4 regions of the Arthrobacter sp. 9E16 genome follow, and region 2 is predicted to be linked to each of the others. Evidence: riboswitches for the same ligand, from Rfam matches in the RefSeq annotation. Region 2 holds a riboswitch; each other region holds the start of a gene.
The links. Region 2 has a riboswitch for S-adenosylmethionine ahead of CXR00_RS10695 (ABC transporter substrate-binding protein). Riboswitches for the same ligand answer to the same signal wherever they lie in the genome.
Positions count from the first base shown of each region.

Region 1: another riboswitch for S-adenosylmethionine. It lies ahead of CXR00_RS06570 (LLM class flavin-dependent oxidoreductase); the one in region 2 lies ahead of CXR00_RS10695 (ABC transporter substrate-binding protein).
Region 3: another riboswitch for S-adenosylmethionine. It lies ahead of CXR00_RS08175 (flavin reductase family protein); the one in region 2 lies ahead of CXR00_RS10695 (ABC transporter substrate-binding protein).
Region 4: another riboswitch for S-adenosylmethionine. It lies ahead of CXR00_RS03085 (hypothetical protein); the one in region 2 lies ahead of CXR00_RS10695 (ABC transporter substrate-binding protein).

Region 1 covers NZ_PJIU01000001.1:1,355,705-1,359,898, reverse strand. The annotation lists gene CXR00_RS06575 (alpha/beta fold hydrolase) at 15-632, opposite strand; gene CXR00_RS06570 (LLM class flavin-dependent oxidoreductase) at 759-2,180, opposite strand; SAM riboswitch class IV at 2,216-2,330, opposite strand; gene CXR00_RS06565 (ABC transporter ATP-binding protein) at 2,727-3,551, shown strand; gene CXR00_RS06560 (aliphatic sulfonate ABC transporter substrate-binding protein) at 3,659-4,194, shown strand, end outside.
Region 2 covers NZ_PJIU01000002.1:853,783-857,976, forward strand. The annotation lists gene CXR00_RS10690 (MDR family MFS transporter) at 1-1,487, opposite strand, end outside; SAM riboswitch class I at 1,790-1,888, shown strand; gene CXR00_RS10695 (ABC transporter substrate-binding protein) at 1,993-3,648, shown strand; gene CXR00_RS10700 (ABC transporter permease) at 3,645-4,194, shown strand, end outside.
Region 3 covers NZ_PJIU01000002.1:308,163-312,356, reverse strand. The annotation lists gene CXR00_RS08185 (nitronate monooxygenase) at 26-1,129, opposite strand; gene CXR00_RS08180 (PhzF family phenazine biosynthesis protein) at 1,140-1,976, opposite strand; SAM riboswitch class IV at 2,081-2,198, shown strand; gene CXR00_RS08175 (flavin reductase family protein) at 2,253-2,759, shown strand; gene CXR00_RS08170 (hypothetical protein) at 2,980-3,600, shown strand; gene aspS (aspartate--tRNA ligase) at 3,711-4,194, opposite strand, start outside.
Region 4 covers NZ_PJIU01000001.1:656,892-661,085, reverse strand. The annotation lists gene CXR00_RS03100 (enoyl-CoA hydratase/isomerase family protein) at 1-140, shown strand, start outside; gene CXR00_RS03095 (3-hydroxyacyl-CoA dehydrogenase family protein) at 140-988, shown strand; gene CXR00_RS03090 (tyrosine-protein phosphatase) at 998-1,726, shown strand; gene CXR00_RS03085 (hypothetical protein) at 1,680-2,066, opposite strand; SAM riboswitch class IV at 2,082-2,218, opposite strand; gene CXR00_RS03080 (LLM class flavin-dependent oxidoreductase) at 2,277-3,302, opposite strand; gene CXR00_RS03075 (alpha/beta hydrolase) at 3,376-3,927, shown strand; gene CXR00_RS03070 (ATP-dependent DNA ligase) at 3,950-4,194, shown strand, end outside.

The DNA.
Region 1 (4,194 bases), on a different contig from region 2:
CCCGGCTGCGTGCCTCAGCTCAGGAAAGATTCGATGGCATCGGCCAGGGCGGTCTCCGGCACACTGGCCGTGCTGCCTTCCAGCAGCTGGAACTCCCCTTCCTCCAGGGCATCGGCGGCCCGCCGGGCCAGATCCTGCGTTTCGTTGCCGCTGGCGCTCCCTGCCAGCACCAGCACGGGCACCTGCACACCGCCGAGTCCCTCAAGTTCCGTCTGCAGCACCAGCATCTCGTCTTCACCCTCCTCCAGGGCCAGGGTCGGCTCCAGCGCGACAACCCGCGTGATGACGGCGGACTCCTCGGCGGCGCGCAGCGCCAGGAAGGCACCCGACGCGAACCCGTAGAGGTCTGCCCTTCCGCCGGCCACCTGCACCACTGCCAGCAGGTCATCAACGTCGGACTCGGCCGTGTACTCCTCCCCCACGTCGCTTTCACCCAGTCCGCGCCGGTCATACGTGTAGACGGTGTGGTTTCCGGAGAGCAGCTGCGCCAGGGCCCGGGTACTGGAACTGTTGCGGTCAGCTGTCAGCGGATCCACGATCACCAGGGGCGGACCGTCGCCCTGCCGGGACCAGGCGATGCGGGTGCCGTCGGCGGAAAGGGCCATGCCGGTGGCGCTGGGTGAGGGTTCCATAGCCGACTCCTGCTCGCTAAAGGGTTCACTGCGCGGACCCTTCAAACGTAAGGAGGCAGTCCGTCCCCGGTCAATGGCCCCGCCCGGAACCCGCCCCGCAAACCTCCGGCCGGACGGCGGAACCCCTCAGCGTGCCGGAATCCCTGCCGGCTGAAGCCGGAAGGACGCACCGCGGTGGTTTTCGGGCAGCTTGTCACCGGCACCGAAGAGCTTGTGGCGCAGCGTCCCCGGGGTATATTCCGTCCGGTAGGCACCGCGCTTCTGCAGCTCCGGCACCACAAATTCCACCACGTCCTCGAAGGTACCCGGGGTAATGGCGTAGGCCAGGTTGAAGCCGTCCACATCGGTCTCTTCCACCCACCGGATCAGCTCCTCGGCGACGTCGGACCCCGAGCCCACCAGCCGCGGACCCAGCCCGCCGATCCCCGCGGATTCGGCGATGTCGCGCACCGTCCAGGGTTCGCCGTCGTCCTTCGCTTTTTGGAAGTTGTCCGCGGCAGACTGGATCGCATTGGACTGCACATTGCCCAGCGGCTCGTCCAGGTTGTAGGTGGACAGATCCACGCCGAGCCAGCCGGACATCAGGGCCAGGGCACCCTCGTCGCTGGCGTACCGCTGGTAGTCCACATGCTTGGCTTCGGCTTCCTCGGATGTTGCCGCGGTGATGATGGTCAGCAGCGTGTAGATCCGGATGGAGTGGCGGTCCCGGCCGGCGGCTTCGGCGGCATCACGAATCCGGGTGACCGTGGCCCTGAGCTTTTCCTTCGTGGGGGCGCCCACGAAGACGGCCTCGGCATTGCCGGCGGCAAAGGCAATGCCCCGCGGCGAGGCGCCGGCCTGGAAGATCACCGGGGTGCGCTGCGGTGACGGCTCACTGATATGGATGCCGGGAACCTTGAAGTACTTGCCCTCATGGTTGATGTCATGCACCTTCGCCGGGTCGGTGAAGATGCCGCTGTCCTTGTCCCGGACGACGGCGTCATCCTCCCAGGAGCCTTCCAGCAGCTTGTAGATCACCTCGAGGTATTCATCCGCGTGGTTGTAGCGCTCGTCGTGCTCAAGCTGGTCTTCGGCACCCATGTTGCGGGCCGCCGAGGGCAGGTAGCCGGTGACCACGTTCCAGCCGACCCGGCCGTTGGTGAGGTGGTCCAGGGTGGAGAGGCGCCGCGCGAAGGGGTAGGGGTGTTCATAGGCTGTTCCCGCGGTGATGCCGAAACCGAGGTGCTCGGTGACCAGTGCCATGGCGGAGACCAGCAGCAGCGGGTCATTCACCGGCACCTGGGTGCCCTGCCGCAGTGTGGCCTCGTTGGAGTTTCCATACACGTCATAGGTGCCCAGGACGTCTGCGATAAAGATGCCGTCAAACAATCCGCGCTCGCAGGTTTGGGCCAGGTTGGCCCAGTAGCGGAGATCCGTGTAATTCGCGGACTGGTCCTGCGGATGGCGCCACAGTCCCGGAGACTGATGGCCCACGCAGTTCATGTCAAAGGCGTTGAACCGGATCTGCCGCCGGCTGTTCTGAGGTGTTGAGGAAGATGATTCGGACACGGGGAAATCCTTCGGGACGGGACGCACCCGCTGGGGCGCCGTACTTGCCGTTCGCGGACGCGACACGGCCGGATCCTCATCTGGGGCACCCCGCTACGGAAAGAGGGTTGCCGCCCAACCAGCCAGAGCTTTGCGTTGGGACTCATGATCCTTCGCCACCAGTATTTGCACAGCGGAACAGGCAAGGAAAGAACATGACCCCGTGTGAACGGATTTATGACCCCGCATGACCACTGGTTGGCAGCATTCCCCATCCTGTCCCAGACTCCACAGATAGCCTGGCCTCCACTCCCCCGCCGGCGCCCCCGCCGGCACAGGCGGCGTCGAAATATTACGCGGGGGACTTGCCGGTTTCCGCAATCGCGCGTTTAGTTGCTCTTGACCATCCCGAGCGGCTGAGAGACCTGGATCAGTGAAGCCGCAGCAACCCTGGTTGCCGTACCTCCTCCTTGAGGGACGGCAATAGCGAGGACAACACCGCAGGAGGCCTCCCGGCCCAAGGCGTTATCCGTAGGGTGCTACTGCCAGGACCGATGGAGAGTTAACATGACCGCTCTGGCTTCACAGTCCCCTGCCGCCGCGCCGCCCCAAACGCGCGCCGCCGGTTCCGCCCTTCCCGTTGCCTTTTCCTCCCTCGGCCGCGCATTCGGCTCCGGCGGTGAAACCCACCAGGTGCTGCGGGACATCACCTTTGACGTACATGCCGGCGAAGTCCTGGCCATCCTGGGCTCCAGCGGCTGCGGAAAGTCCACGCTCCTGCGGGCCGCAGCCGGCCTGGACGCTCCAACCAGCGGGGAAGTCCGGATCAACGGAACACCCGTGCGCGGCATTGATGACCGGTGCGCCGTCGCGTTCCAGGAACCGCGGCTGCTGCCCTGGCAAACCCTGCAGGCCAACATCGCCATGGGCCTGCCCAAGGGCATCAGCGCCAAGAACGGCAAGGCCAAGGTGGCCGAACTGCTGGAGCTGGTGGAACTGGCCGCATTCGCCAAACACCGTCCCCGGGCAGTTTCCGGTGGCATGGCGCAGCGCGCTTCTCTTGCCCGGGCCCTGGCCCGCACGCCCGGCGTGCTCCTGCTGGATGAACCGTTCGGTGCACTGGATGCCCTGACCCGGCTGAAGATGCAGGACCTGCTGCTCGCGGTTCACCGGGCCACCCCCACCACGGTGCTGCTGGTAACCCACGACGTGGACGAAGCCCTCCAGCTGGCAGACCGCATCATCGTCCTGGGCAGGGAGCCCGGTGCTGCCGGAGCCACCATTACGGACACCATCACCGTGCCCGGCCCGCGCCCGCGGAACCGCGCCTCGGCCGAGCTGGCCCGAATGCGCGGCGAGCTCCTGGCCCGCCTCGGCGTCGACCGCCACTAAAACTTCTCCCGGCGTCACCCCTCTAAGGGCCGCTACCCCCGCCGTTCTGCGCCCATTTTGCGCATGAACCGCGATGCCTCGCAGCCAACTCATCAGAAAGAATCCCCATGAACAGCCGTTCCCTCAGTTCCCCCTCAGCTTCCCGCACCGCGCTCAAGACCCTGGCCGCAGCCGCCGCCGCAGCTTCCCTGCTGCTGACCGGTTGCGTGGCAGGCGAGGATTCCGATGCCGCCGCCGACGCCGGCGCGGCCGACGGAGGAACCCTCACCCTCGACTTCGCCACCTACAACCCGCTCAGCCTGATCATCAAGGACCAGGGCTGGCTGGAATCCGCCCTCGCCGACGACGGCGTCACGGTGGAGTGGGTGCAGTCGGCCGGCTCCAACAAGGCCAATGAAAACCTGCGCTCCGGGGCGATCGACGTCGGTTCCACCGCAGGGTCCGCAGCGCTGCTGCACCGCGCCAACGGATCCCCGATCAAGGCCATCGACATTTTCTCCCAGCCGGAATGGGCGGCCCTGGCGGTGGGCGCCGACTCGGACATCACCTCCGTGGCGGGCCTCAAGGGCAAGTCCGTGGCGGCCACCAAGGGCACCGACCCCTACTTCTTCCTGGTCCAGGCCCTGGACGAAGCCGGACTGAG
Region 2 (4,194 bases):
CCAAGCTTGGCGTTCGGAATGAAGATGACAGCCAGCAGCGTGATGACGGCCAGCGGAACGCTGTACAGGAAGACCGAGCCGACGCCGACGCCGTACGCACTTTCCACCAGCACGGCAATGGCGTCAGGAAGTTCGGAGACCTTGGGGATGGATCCGCTGCCCAGGGCCACGGCGGCCGCAGCCTGGTCAGCCGGCGCCAGCGCACCGATGCCGTCCTTGATTTCGGAGGCAACGATGGTCCCGAGCACCGAACCCAGCACGGAAACACCCACGGTGCCGCCGAGACTGCGGAAGAAGGTCACCGCGCTGGTGGCCACACCGAGGTTCTTCACCTCAATGGAGTTCTGGACCACGAGCACCAGGTTCTGCATCAGCATGCCCAGGCCTGCGCCCAGAACGGCCATGTAGATGCCGACCAGCACCAGGTTGGTGTCATAGGCCAGCGTGCTCAGCAGGATGGAACCCACCACGGTGAGCACACCGCCGGAAATCATCACGGCCTTCCACTTGCCGGTGCGGCTGATGATCGTTCCGAACAGCGTGGAGGAGACCAGCAGGCCGGCCATCATGGGGATGGTCAGCAGGCCGGACTCGGTGGGGGTGGCACCGCGGGCCAGCTGCATGTACTGCGCCAGGAACACAGAAGTGCCGAACATGGACACGCCCACGGAAATGCTCGCCACGACGGCAAGGGTGAAGGTGCGGTTCTTGAACATGGACAGCGGAATGATCGGTTCCGGGGACTTGAATTCAACCAGCACGGCAGCGATCAGCAGCAAGGCGGATCCGGCGACCGTCAGGAAGGAGGCCAGCGAGGCCCAGCCGAACTGGTTGCCCGCCAGGGTCACCCAGATCATCAGCAGCGACACACCGCCGGCGATCAGGACAGCACCCAAGTAGTCGATGTGGACCTTGCGCTTGGCGTGCTGGGGCAGGTGCAGGGTCATCTGCAGCAGGATGATGGCAGCCACCGCCACCGGCAGGGCAATGAAGAAGTTCCAGCGCCAGCCGAAGGCGTCAGTGACAACACCGCCCAGCAGCGGTCCGCCCACTGTGCCCACCGCCATGACGGCACCAAAGAGTCCGGCGTACTTCCCGCGGTCGCGCGGGCTGATGATGTCAGCCATGATGATCTGGCTCAGCGCGGCGAGACCACCGGCACCCAGACCCTGCAGCACGCGGAAGACAATCAGCGTGCTGGTGTCCTGCGAGAAGCCGGCCAGGGCCGAGCCGAGCACAAAGATGCCAAGAGCGAGCTGGATCAGCAGCTTGCGGTTGAACAGGTCAGCAAACTTGCCCCACAGCGGCGTTGACACCGTTGTGGCCAGCAGTGTTCCCGTCACCACCCAGGTGTAGGCGGACTGGTTGCCGTCAAGGTCCGAGATGATCAGCGGCAGGGAGGTGGAAACCACCGTGCCCGCCAGAATCGAGACAAACATGCCAAGGAGCAGGCCGGAAAGGGATTCCAGCACCTGCTTGTGAGTCATGGTCCCGTCCGGGGAGGCGGTCCGCTTGGGCACCTTGGCCTTCTTTTCGGACTTTTTTTCGGGGGGACGTTCTGCGGGGGACATCGGGCTCCTGCTAGTAGTTGATTTAGATCAACTATATAAGTAATTGCCCTTAGTCAACTAATTTCGTGGCGTATCGCACACCCTTGGCCGGACGCCCGGTCCCGGGTCCGGATGGCACCGCCGTGAACCTCTGTGACCGCCGATGACGCACCGAGACGCCCCTGAGGTCAAAAACGGTCATCGCTGGCCCGGCCGTGATCCATGGGCTAGCTTTTCCTTAACCATCCCGAGCGGCCGAGAGACCTGGATCGACGACGCCGCAGCAACCCTCCCCGCCCAGCAGCGGGGAACGGTGCTACTGCCAGGACCGATGGAGAAGCTGCGCGCTTTCGTTGGTCAGCTTCGCCCTGCCCCGGCACGGCGAAGCTGACGCCGGCGAACCTGCGTCGCCCTCCGCCGGGCGATGATTCAGGAGCCTGACGTGAGCCCAGCAAGACCTCCCAAACCCCATCCCCAGATACCCCGCACCCTCGCCGTCCTCACGGCAGGGGCCATGCTCGCCACTGCCGTTTCCGGTTGCGGCGGGCCGGCCGCAGCCAGCGGCAGCGACACCTTTGTCTTTGCCACCGGCAAGGACATTTCCTGCCTGGATCCCCACGTGGACGGCGACATGCCGCAGGCATCCATCGCAGCGAACTACCTGGATTCCCTCGTTTCACAGGACAGCGGCGGCACCATCCACCCGTGGCTCGCCACAGCATGGTCAGTGTCCGGCGACGGCCTCACCTACACCTTCACAGTGCGCGACGACGTCTGGTTCACCGACGGGACAAAACTCACCGCGGAAGCAGTGAAGGCAAACCTGGACCACATGGTGGATCCAAACACCCAGTCAGGTACCGCAGGCGGTTACCTCAAACCCTACGAGTCCACGCAGGTAGTGGACCCGACCACCGCCGTCGTCACCCTGAACCGCCCGTATGCGGCGTTCCTTGAGGTGCTCGCCCAGCCCTTCCTCGGCATCCAGTCACCCGCGGCCCTGAAGCGGCCGCAAGTGGAAAACTGCCACTCGCCGGTGGGCTCGGGACCGTACAAGATCCTGGACTACGTCCCGCAGTCCAAGGTCACCCTGGTCCGCAACGAAGACTACAACTCCGCTCCGCCCTACGCGCAGCATGACGGCCCGGCACACATTGAGAAGATCGAATGGCGCATTGTTCCCGAAGACTCCACCAGGTACGGCCTGCTGCGGGCAGGCCAGGCGGACGCCCTGGACCTCATGCCCTCGGTCCACTTTGCCGAGGCGGAAGCGGACGGAAACGTGGAGCTGACCCTGCGTGACCGGCCCGGAAACCCTACCAACCTCATCCTCAACACCACCCGTGCGCCGTTTGACGACCTCAACGTCCGCAAGGCTTTCCTGCACAGCGCCTACGTGGACGCGGGCATCAACAGCGTCTACTTCGGCACCGTCACCCGGGCCGGCGGGCCGCTCAGCTCCACCACCGGTTTCTACTCCCCCGATTTTGAGCACGTCTATGACCCGGACCCCGCCGAAGCAGCCCGCCTGCTCGATGATGCCGGCTGGACGGAGCACGACGCCGAAGGATACCGGGTGAAAGACGGCGAGCGCCTGAGAGTTCATTTCCCGTACACCCCCGGAGCCTGGCCCGCTGCGCACCAGGCGCTGGTCACTCAAATCCAGGCGACAGCGAAGCAGGCCGGCTTCGAGGTGCTGATCGAGAACGGCGACGCAGCAACCGTGAGCGAACTGGGCAACACCTTCGAATACGACCTTCGCGCCGATTACTGGAACACCAACACCGCCGATGTGCTCCGCATTGTCTTCTCCTCGGAATACACCGAGTCTGCCGGCTTTGTAGCCAACGGATCGGGCTTTCGCAATCCCGGGCTGGACTCGATCCTGAACGCGGCACTTGCCACCGACGATGCTGCCGTCCGGAAGGACCTTTACCACCAGGCCCAGCAGATCGTCAGCGACCACGCCCTGCAGCTGCCGCTTTACAACCAGGCCAGCCAGGTGGCCCTGCGCAGCGACCGCTGGACAAACCTCACCCTTGAACCCAGCCTTTCCCTCCCCTACCTCTACGACGTCACGGCGGTGGATCCCCAATGAGCACCCAATCCCTTGATCCCCTCAACACGGCACCTCGCACAACGGTGTCCGGAGGCAGCACCGGCCGCATTGTCGGTAAGCGGGCCGCCGGCAGCGTTTTTGTCCTCTGGGCGGCCGTCACCCTCACCTTCTTTGTCCTGCACCTCACGCCCGGCGATCCCGTAACAGCGATCCTCGGGGGTGCCGGATCCTCCCCGTCGCCCGAGACGGTGGCAGCGGTAAGAGCCCAGTACGGACTCGACCGGCCCGTTCTTCTGCAGTACCTCTCCTATCTGGGCAACCTGATTACCGGGGACTTTGGGGTGTCCTATATCTTCAAGGTTCCCGTGATCGAGATCATCGGCCCGCAGATCCTTCCCACCCTGCAGCTCGCCGGACTGGCGCTGGCCTTCGCATGGGTCATCGCCCTGGCATTCACGCTCCTCACGGTGGGCCGCGGACGCCTGCTCGACGGCGTCGGCCGGACCCTGGAGGTGTTCTTCGCTTCCCTTCCCCCGTTCTGGGTGGGCATCATGCTTGCGGTCCTCTTCGCCGTCATCCTGGGCT
Region 3 (4,194 bases), 550 kb from region 2:
GGGCCGTGCCGTGACGGGACCGCCCTCAGTCGGCCAGCCCGAACAGGCGGCGGAGAATCACCTGCGCCGGAGCTTCAGCGGCGTGCCGGAACCCTGTTCCGGCCCACAGGCTGACTCCTTCCGGATTGCCTGCCGCCGCGGCGGCGGCCCGGAGCGGGCTGGTGACGTGATTGATGTACGGGTACGCGTCCGGGGCATCCGGATAGGCACGCATGAAGTCATTGATCAGCCCCCTCGCCGGACGGCCGGAGAAGGCCCGGGTCAGCGCCGTACCTGGATCCCTGCGCCCCTGGATGGCATCCATCAACCCGCCGCGGTGCACCTTGCTGGTCCCGGCTTCGTCGCTGAGCAGCAGCAGGGTTCCCATTTGGACGGCACCCGCCCCGGCGGCCAGAGCTGCGGACGCGTCCTCCGGGGTGGAAATGCCTCCCGCGGCTACCAACGGAAGCGGGCAGGCTTCTCGAACCTGCTGCAGCAGGTCAGTTAAGGAGACCTTCCCCGGCACCTTCCCGCTGTCCAGGGTTCCCCGGTGTCCGCCGGCTTCCGGGCCCTGCACGCACAGGATGTTCGCTCCGGCAGCTGCCGCCGCGCGCGCCTCGCCGGCATCGGTGACCGTCACCACGCTGCAGATTCCCTGCGCGGCAAGTTCGGCAAAGACCGCCGGTTCCGGCAATCCGAAGGTGAAGGACACTACCGGGACCCGCTCCCGGAGGACCAGCTCCAGCTTGGCTTGCCAGGCGTCGTCGTCGTTGGGGTTCGGCATCGCGGGTTCGGGGACCGTGGTTCCGGCTGGCCCCTGTCCTGCTGCTGTGACCAGGTGCTCACGGAAGATCAGGGCCGCTTCGATTTTTCGAGCCCGGGCTTCCGCCTTCCCCGCAGCCTGATCCTGCGCGGCAACCGGGTAGGTGTTGGCAGCATCCGGAACGAAGAGGTTCAGGCCAAAGGGCCGGCCGCTCAGCCTGCGCAGCTGGGTAATCTGGTCCGCCACGGTGCCGGTGCTCTTGTAACCGGCGGCCAGGAAGCCGAGCCCGCCGGTCTCCCCCACAGCAGCAGCCAGCTCCGGGGTGGAAGGCCCCCCGGCCATGGGTGCACCGATAACCGGAAGGGCGAGCGAGTTTAGGGTGAACATGGTGCCCGATTTACAGTGTGACGGTGCCGTCAATGCAGGTGACCGTGGATCCGCCCACCCAGATCTTGCGGTCCCGGGTGAAGACCCGGACCCGGCCGGAGCGCTGGACGGCAGTGCCCTGGGTGACGACGTAGCGTTCCGGTGCCAGCGAGGCTCCGATCAGCCACTGGGCGAGTCCGGCATTGAGGCTGCCGGTGACCGGATCCTCTGCAATACCGAGACCCGGTACGAAGGCGCGCACTTCAAAGTCTGTTTCCGCGTCCGCCGGCTGCGCGCCAATGACGCCCACGCGCAGGTTGCCCATGATCACGGGATTCGGGTTCAGCGCCAGGACAGTTGCGGCGTCCCGGAGCAGCAGTCCCAGCCAGCCGGGTCCGTTGTCGATCCAGTTGGAGGCGAGGATTTGCTCCGGTTCCAGGCCCAGTGCCTGCCGGGCCTGGTCCAGGACATCGTCTTCCAGCGCACCGGAGCGCAGCAGGGGCGGAGCGGCAAACGCCGCGATCCCGGCATTGGCGTGCAGCGTCACGAGTCCTATGCCGCATTCCTGTACGACGACGTCGGGGTACCGGCGCTTGGCCCCGGTCTCCAGCCAGGCGTGGCACGTGCCCAGCGTAGGGTGTCCGGCGAAGGGAATCTCCCCGCCGGGGGTGAAGATCCGGACCCGGTAGTCGGCCCCGTCCACAGTGGGCGGCAGGACGAAGGTGGTCTCGGAAAGGTTGGTCCACCGGGCGAAGGAGGCCATCTCAGCATCCGTCAGCCCTTCCGCTTCGAGCACCACCGCCAGCGGGTTGCCCAAATACGGTTCGCTGCCGAAAACGTCCACCTGTTTAAACCACCGCTGTCTCATTCTTCACACTGTATCCCTTCATCCCCATGACTTTTATGAAGCGGAGTTTACGAACTGTGGCGGGGGTTTGTGTCCCGGTGCTGCCCGGCCTACGTTGGAGCAAGAATCAAGAGTTCCAGCCACGGGCCCTGGCCGGCTGGACGGCAACCCTCTCGCCGTAGCGGGGTGCTCCAGGTGACGATTCGGCCGCCCGGTTTCCAACCGGCCCGGCAAGTACCGCGCTTCGCTACCGACGTATCGGGTTACCGGGCGCTTGAGGCAGAGGATCTTTTGAGCATGGCACTTTTGACCGACCTTCAGCCCGCTGCATTGCGCCGGGCGTTCTCCCGTTTTCCGTCCGGCGTTGCCGCCCTGTGCGCGGTCATCGACGGCGAGCCGCAGGGCCTGGTTGCTTCTTCCTTCACGGTGGGCGTTTCCATGGATCCGCCGCTGGTGATGTTTGCCGTGCAGAACACGTCCCGCACATGGCCGGTGCTGCGGGGCTCGGCCCGGATTGGCGTGTCGATTTTGGGTTCCGATCACGAGGGCGTCTGCAAACAGATTGCGTCCAGGGCCGGAAACCGCTTCACCGGACTGGATCTGCACACGGATGACTCCGGATCATTGTTCCTGGACCGGGCCGCCCTCTGGCTTGAGTGCTCTGTGGAGAATGAGGTTCCGGCCGGGGACCATCAGGTGGTGCTGCTACGGGTGCACGGCCATGCCTCACACGACGATGCCCATGAGCCCCTGATATTCCACGGTTCAGCGTTTCGCCGTCTGGGCGTTCCCGAATTCGCCTGACCGGCAGAAATGTGTCGGCACCGGAAATACGGAGCCGGGAATTGTTTCCACGCGTTTATGACAGCGGCCGTCCGTTACCAATCCTTTACATTCGAAGCCGGCTCCACTATCGTTCTTCGGATTACTTCGGAAGGAAGTAGCGGAGATGACCAGAAACAGAAATGCCAATGGAACATCACGGAATAAGGCAAGGCCCGGCAGAGCGTCGGATTTGCCGTTTATGCATAAGGCCCTGCTTCCCGCAGCGGCGCTGGGTCTGGTGCTGACAGGATGCAGCGCCCAGGAGGAGCCCGAGGCCGCTTCCTCTAAACCGGCCACATCGTCAGCCACAGCCGGGGAGACCGCCACGGCCTCCCCCAAAGCCGGTTCGTCCAGCCGGAGCAGCATCGGCGTGGAACTGCCCCCGGGAAGCACGGAGCCTCCTGCCCCCAGCGACCCCGCCATGCTGGCACTGTTCCGGGCGGACAATCCCATCAGCCTCGAGAGCTACTTCCAGCAAAATCCCCAGGGGCGCCCTCTCAACGCCAGCCTCGTGCTCGAGGAACCCGGCACCGGGAGGAGCACCTTCGATCTGCCCGCGATGGAACCGGGGACCAGCTTCAGCGTGTACCTCACCTGTAACCAGCCCGGGGACTACAGCGTCGAGGTTCGGGACGCTGATTCAAACCCAGTGACCGCTTCCAGCAGCAACAATTGCAATTGGCCGGTCCTAACGTCTTTTGAACACATCGTCACACCCGATCAAACCCCGGCGTCCATCACAGTGGACGGGCCGGACGGAGATTACTGGCTTGTTGTCTACAATTTGCCGGTCCCCACTATGGCGCCCGCACCGGGCTAAAACAGGCTGCCGGAATAATTCACCCAAATTTAACGGCGCGTCGAAAGATGAAGGTGCCCGGCCGCATCAGCGGCCGGGCACCTTCATCATTCTGGAATCCTGCGAAAGACCTAGTCCTTCTTGGCGTCGTCCTTCTTGGCTTCAGCCTTCTTTTCCGGCTTGAAGTCCACGCCGGCTTCCTTGCGCTGCTGGGCAGTGATCGGAGCCGGAGCCTGGGTCAGCGGGTCATAGCCGCCGCCGGACTTCGGGAAGGCAATGACGTCGCGGATGGATTCGCTGCCCGAAAGCAGCGCGACCACACGGTCCCAGCCGAAGGCGATGCCGCCGTGGGGCGGTGCGCCGTACTTGAATCCTTCAAGCAGGAACCCGAACTTCTCCTGGGCGTCTTCCTGCGACAGGCCCATGACCTTGAAGACGCGCTCCTGCACATCGCGCTGGTGGATACGGATGGAGCCGCCGCCAATTTCGTTGCCGTTGCAGACAATGTCATAGGCGTAGGCCAGAGCCGATGCGGGATCCGTGTCGAAGGTGTCCATGAACTCGGGCTTCGGTGAGGTAAAGGCGTGGTGGACCGCAGTCCAGGCACCGCCGCCC
Region 4 (4,194 bases), on a different contig from region 2:
CCGTCCGGCTCACCAAAACGGTGTTTGCCGCCCCGGCGGACGCCCACCCCGCCATCGACAATTTGGCGCAGGGGATTCTGTTTGAATCGCAGGCCAAGTTTGACCGCATGTCCGCATTCCTTGAGAGGAAGAAAAAGTAATGGCAGTTCCCTCCACGGTAGGAGTGCTCGGCGGCGGGCGGATGGGCGCGGGTATCGCCCACGCCTTCGTCACGGCCGGAGCAACGGTGGTGGTGGTGGAGCGCGACGACGACGCCGCCTCCGCCGCTTATGACCGCGTCTCCGGCGCACTGGCCAAGAGCGTCGAGCGCGGCACCGTTTCCGCGGGCCTGGCGGACCTGACCGCGCGTTTGTCCGTTTCCACGAACTATGCGGCGTTCTCCGGTGCCGGGTTGGTGGTGGAAGCAGTGCCGGAGGATTTCGGACTGAAGGCAGCAGCCCTGGTTGCGGTCGAGGAGCAGCTGGGATCCGAGGCCTGGCTGGCGTCCAACACGTCTTCACTGTCCGTCTCCGGCCTGGCGGAAAAGCTGCAGCGCCCGGAGCGGTTTTGCGGGCTGCACTTTTTCAACCCGGTGCCCGCCTCCACCCTGATCGAGGTGGTGCTGGGAAAGCAGACCTCCGAGGAGCTGGCTGAAGCCGCCGCCGCCTGGGCGCAGGACCTCGGCAAGACGCCCGTCGTCGTGAACGATGCCCCGGGCTTTGCCAGCTCCCGGCTGGGAGTGGCCATCGCCCTGGAAGCCATGCGCATGGTGGAGGAGGGCGTGGCCACGGCAGAGGATATCGATGCCGCCATGGTCCTGGGCTACAAGCACCCCACGGGACCGCTGCGGACCACCGACATTGTGGGTCTGGACGTGCGCCTGGGCATTGCCGAGTATCTTGCCGAAACCCTTGGTCCGCGGTTTGAACCGCCGCAGATCCTTCGGGACAAGGTGGCGCGCGGCGAGCTCGGCCGGAAGTCCGGCAAGGGCTTCTTCGACTGGTCCTAGAGTGGCGTGATGGGCAACCGGGATGTGGAGTGGGAAGGCGCGGCGAATGCCCGTGACCTGGGCGGCATCCCGGTTGCCGGCGGCGGCTCCGTGGCACCCGGCCGGATCTTCCGGATGGGCCGGTCCGAATGGCTCACTGAGCGGGGCTGGGCGCAGGCCCGCGAAGCAGGCGTCCGCACCGTCATCGACCTCCGCAACGACGTCGAGCAGGGCCGCCGGGACACCGACCCGGAGGTGGGCGCCGACGCCGCTGCCGGCATCACCTTCCTGACCCGGCCCACGCAGGAAGCGAACGATCCCGACTTCACCGCGCTCTGCGGCCCGTACATGGATTCACCCAAGTGGTATCGGGAGAACCTGCGCCGCTGGCCGGAGAAGATCGCCGCCGTCGTTCAGGCCCTCGCAGACGCCGACGACGGCGCGGTGGTGATCCACTGCTCCGCCGGCAGGGACCGCACCGGGCTCATCATTATGCTCCTGCTCCAGCTGGCCGGGGCATCGCCGGAGGCCATTGCCGATGATTATGAGCAGGCCGTACGCGGCATTAATGCCTTCCACGCCACGCAGGTGCATCCGCGGGAAAAGCCGCTGACCTCCGAGCAGGAAGACGCCCGGGTGGCCGACGGAAGGCGTGAACTGCTCCGCGCCCTGGACGGGCTGGACGCGGAACAGTACCTGCGCGACGCCGGGGTCAGCCCTGCTGTGCTGAAGCGGCTTCGGCGCCGGATGCTGAACTGAACCCGCTACACGGCCTGAGCTTTTCCGGCGTCGCCAAGTAGAAAAAAGAGCGCCGGGCCGGGCCGTCGAAACCGCCGGGGACCAGGAGCGAGGAGTACCGGGCGCACCACTGTGCCGCTCCGCCGGAACCAGCGAGGGCCAGGGCCAGCGTCGGCAGGTCATGGAACCACATCAGCTGCTGCCTGCCGTCCACGACCAGCTGGACGATGCCCAGGTCCAGGTCCACGTAGGCCTGGGCATCCACCCAGTCATCGAAGCCAACAAGCTTCTTGGCATGGATCTGATGGATGTTATGGCCGGGCCGGAAGCTGGCGCAGCGGGTGTCACTGGAAGTGCTCACAGCGTGTTCCTTTACAGGTTGTCCTTGCCTGCGCCGGGCGGCGTCAGGCCGCTTCGTCATCCGAACCACCCGCCGAACATGGGGTTGGTGTGAGGCCAGTCGGAGCTTTTACGGACCCGGATTCCTCCGGGCGTTGGCCACCTCTCGTGAAGCTGACACCACCATAGCGCATGCCGGTGACAGCCGGGAACCGCCGCCGTACGGGAGGCATCAGCGCCAGCCGGCCGCCGGCGCGACATGCTTCACGATGTTTTCCAGCAGCTGCACGTTGTAGTCCACGCCCAGCTGGTTGGGCACCGTCACCAGAAGCGTGTCCGCAGCCTGAACCGCGGCGTCCGCGGCAAGCTGGGCGGCAATGACGTCGGGTTCGCCAATGTAGCTCTTGCCGAACCGGGCCAGGCCGCCGTCGAGCCGCCCCACCTGGTCGCGACCCTCGGCCTGGGCGCGCAGCCCGAAATACCGGCGGTCGGTGTCGGTCACCAGCGGAATGACGCTGCGGCTGACGGAGACCCGCGGAGTCCCCTCATGTCCCGCATCGGCCCAGGCCTTGCGGAACACCGCAATCTGCTCGGCCTGGAGCTCATCGAAGGGAACTCCGGTATCCTCCGTCAGCAGGGTGGAGCTCATCAGGTTCATGCCCTGTTCGCCGGTCCACTTGGCCGTCGCCCGGGTTCCGGAACCCCACCAGATCCGTTCTGCGAGGCCCGGGGACTGCGGATCGATGGCCAGCGCGTCGGAACTGCCGGTCATCATCGGATCCGCGTTCGCCAAACCTGCACCGGCAATCGCAGCCCGGAACACCAGCGTGTGCTTGCGGGCCTCATCCGCATCGGTGCTGTCCCCGGTGGGAACGTAGCCAAATGCCTCATATCCGCGCAGCGCAGGCTCGGGTGAACCCCGGCTCAGGCCCAGCTGAAGCCTGCCGCCGCTGATCAGATCCGCGGCCGCCGCTTCTTCGGCCATGTACAGCGGATTTTCGTAGCGCATATCGATCACCGCCGTGCCCAGTTCAAGCCGGTGAGTCCGTGCGGCCATGGCGGACAGCAGAGGGAACGGCGCAGCGAACTGCGGGGCGAAGTGGTGGACCCGAAGGAAGGCTCCGTCAATGCCCGCTTCCTCGGCTGCCACCGCCGTTTCGACGGTCTGCAGCAGGGCGTCCCTGGCGGTGCGGACAAAGGAACCCTGCACGTCGCGGTAATGTCCAAAGGACAGGAAACCGATCTTCTTCATGTTCATTGACAGCACCGGTTTCCGAGCAGATATTCCCGGCTGCCGGCTCCCCGGCACCACAGGATGAGAGGCGAACAGCATGCACCTGACCATGGTCCCCGGGATTGGCGGCTCCAATGATGAGCACTGGCAAAGCCGGTGGCAGGACGGTGCCGCGGACGTGTCCCGGATTTCGCCGTCGTCGTGGGATGACCCGAACCTGGAGAACTGGATGGACGCGCTCGACGACGCCGCCGGCTCCCGCGGCGGTGACACCATCCTCGTGGCCCACAGCCTGGGCTGCCTGGCCTCCGCCGAGTGGCTGCTGCGCAACCCGAAAGGCGCCCGGGGTGTGCTGCTGGTGGCGCCGCCGGATCCGGCCGAGCCGGCCTTCCCGGACACTGCCGGATCTTTCCGGGACCCGCGGTTGGAGCCGCTTCCGGTGCCCGGACTGCTGGTTGCCAGCGAAAACGATCCCTACTGCACCCTCCCCGGAGCACGGCTGCTGGCCCAGGCCTGGGGTGTCCCCGTGATCGACGCCGGAGCACTGACCCACATCAATGATGAAAGCGGCATCGGGAACTGGCAGCAGGGCCGGGACCTGCTGACCGCGTTTGCCGCGGGGCTGGGCGTTTCCATTCCCCTCGACTGAAAACCGGGTAAGAATGGGGCCCATGAAACTTCCGGTAATGCCGCCCGTAGCCCCCATGCTGGCCAAAGCCGTGACTGCGCTGCCCGAGGGGGACTACTCCTATGAGCCCAAGTGGGACGGTTTCCGCTCCATCATTTTCCGGGACGGTGATGAGTTGGAAATCGGCAGCCGCAACGAAAAGCCGATGACCCGGTACTTTCCGGAACTGGTGGACGCGCTCAAGACCAACCTTCCGCAGCGCTGCGTGGTGGACGGCGAGATTATCCT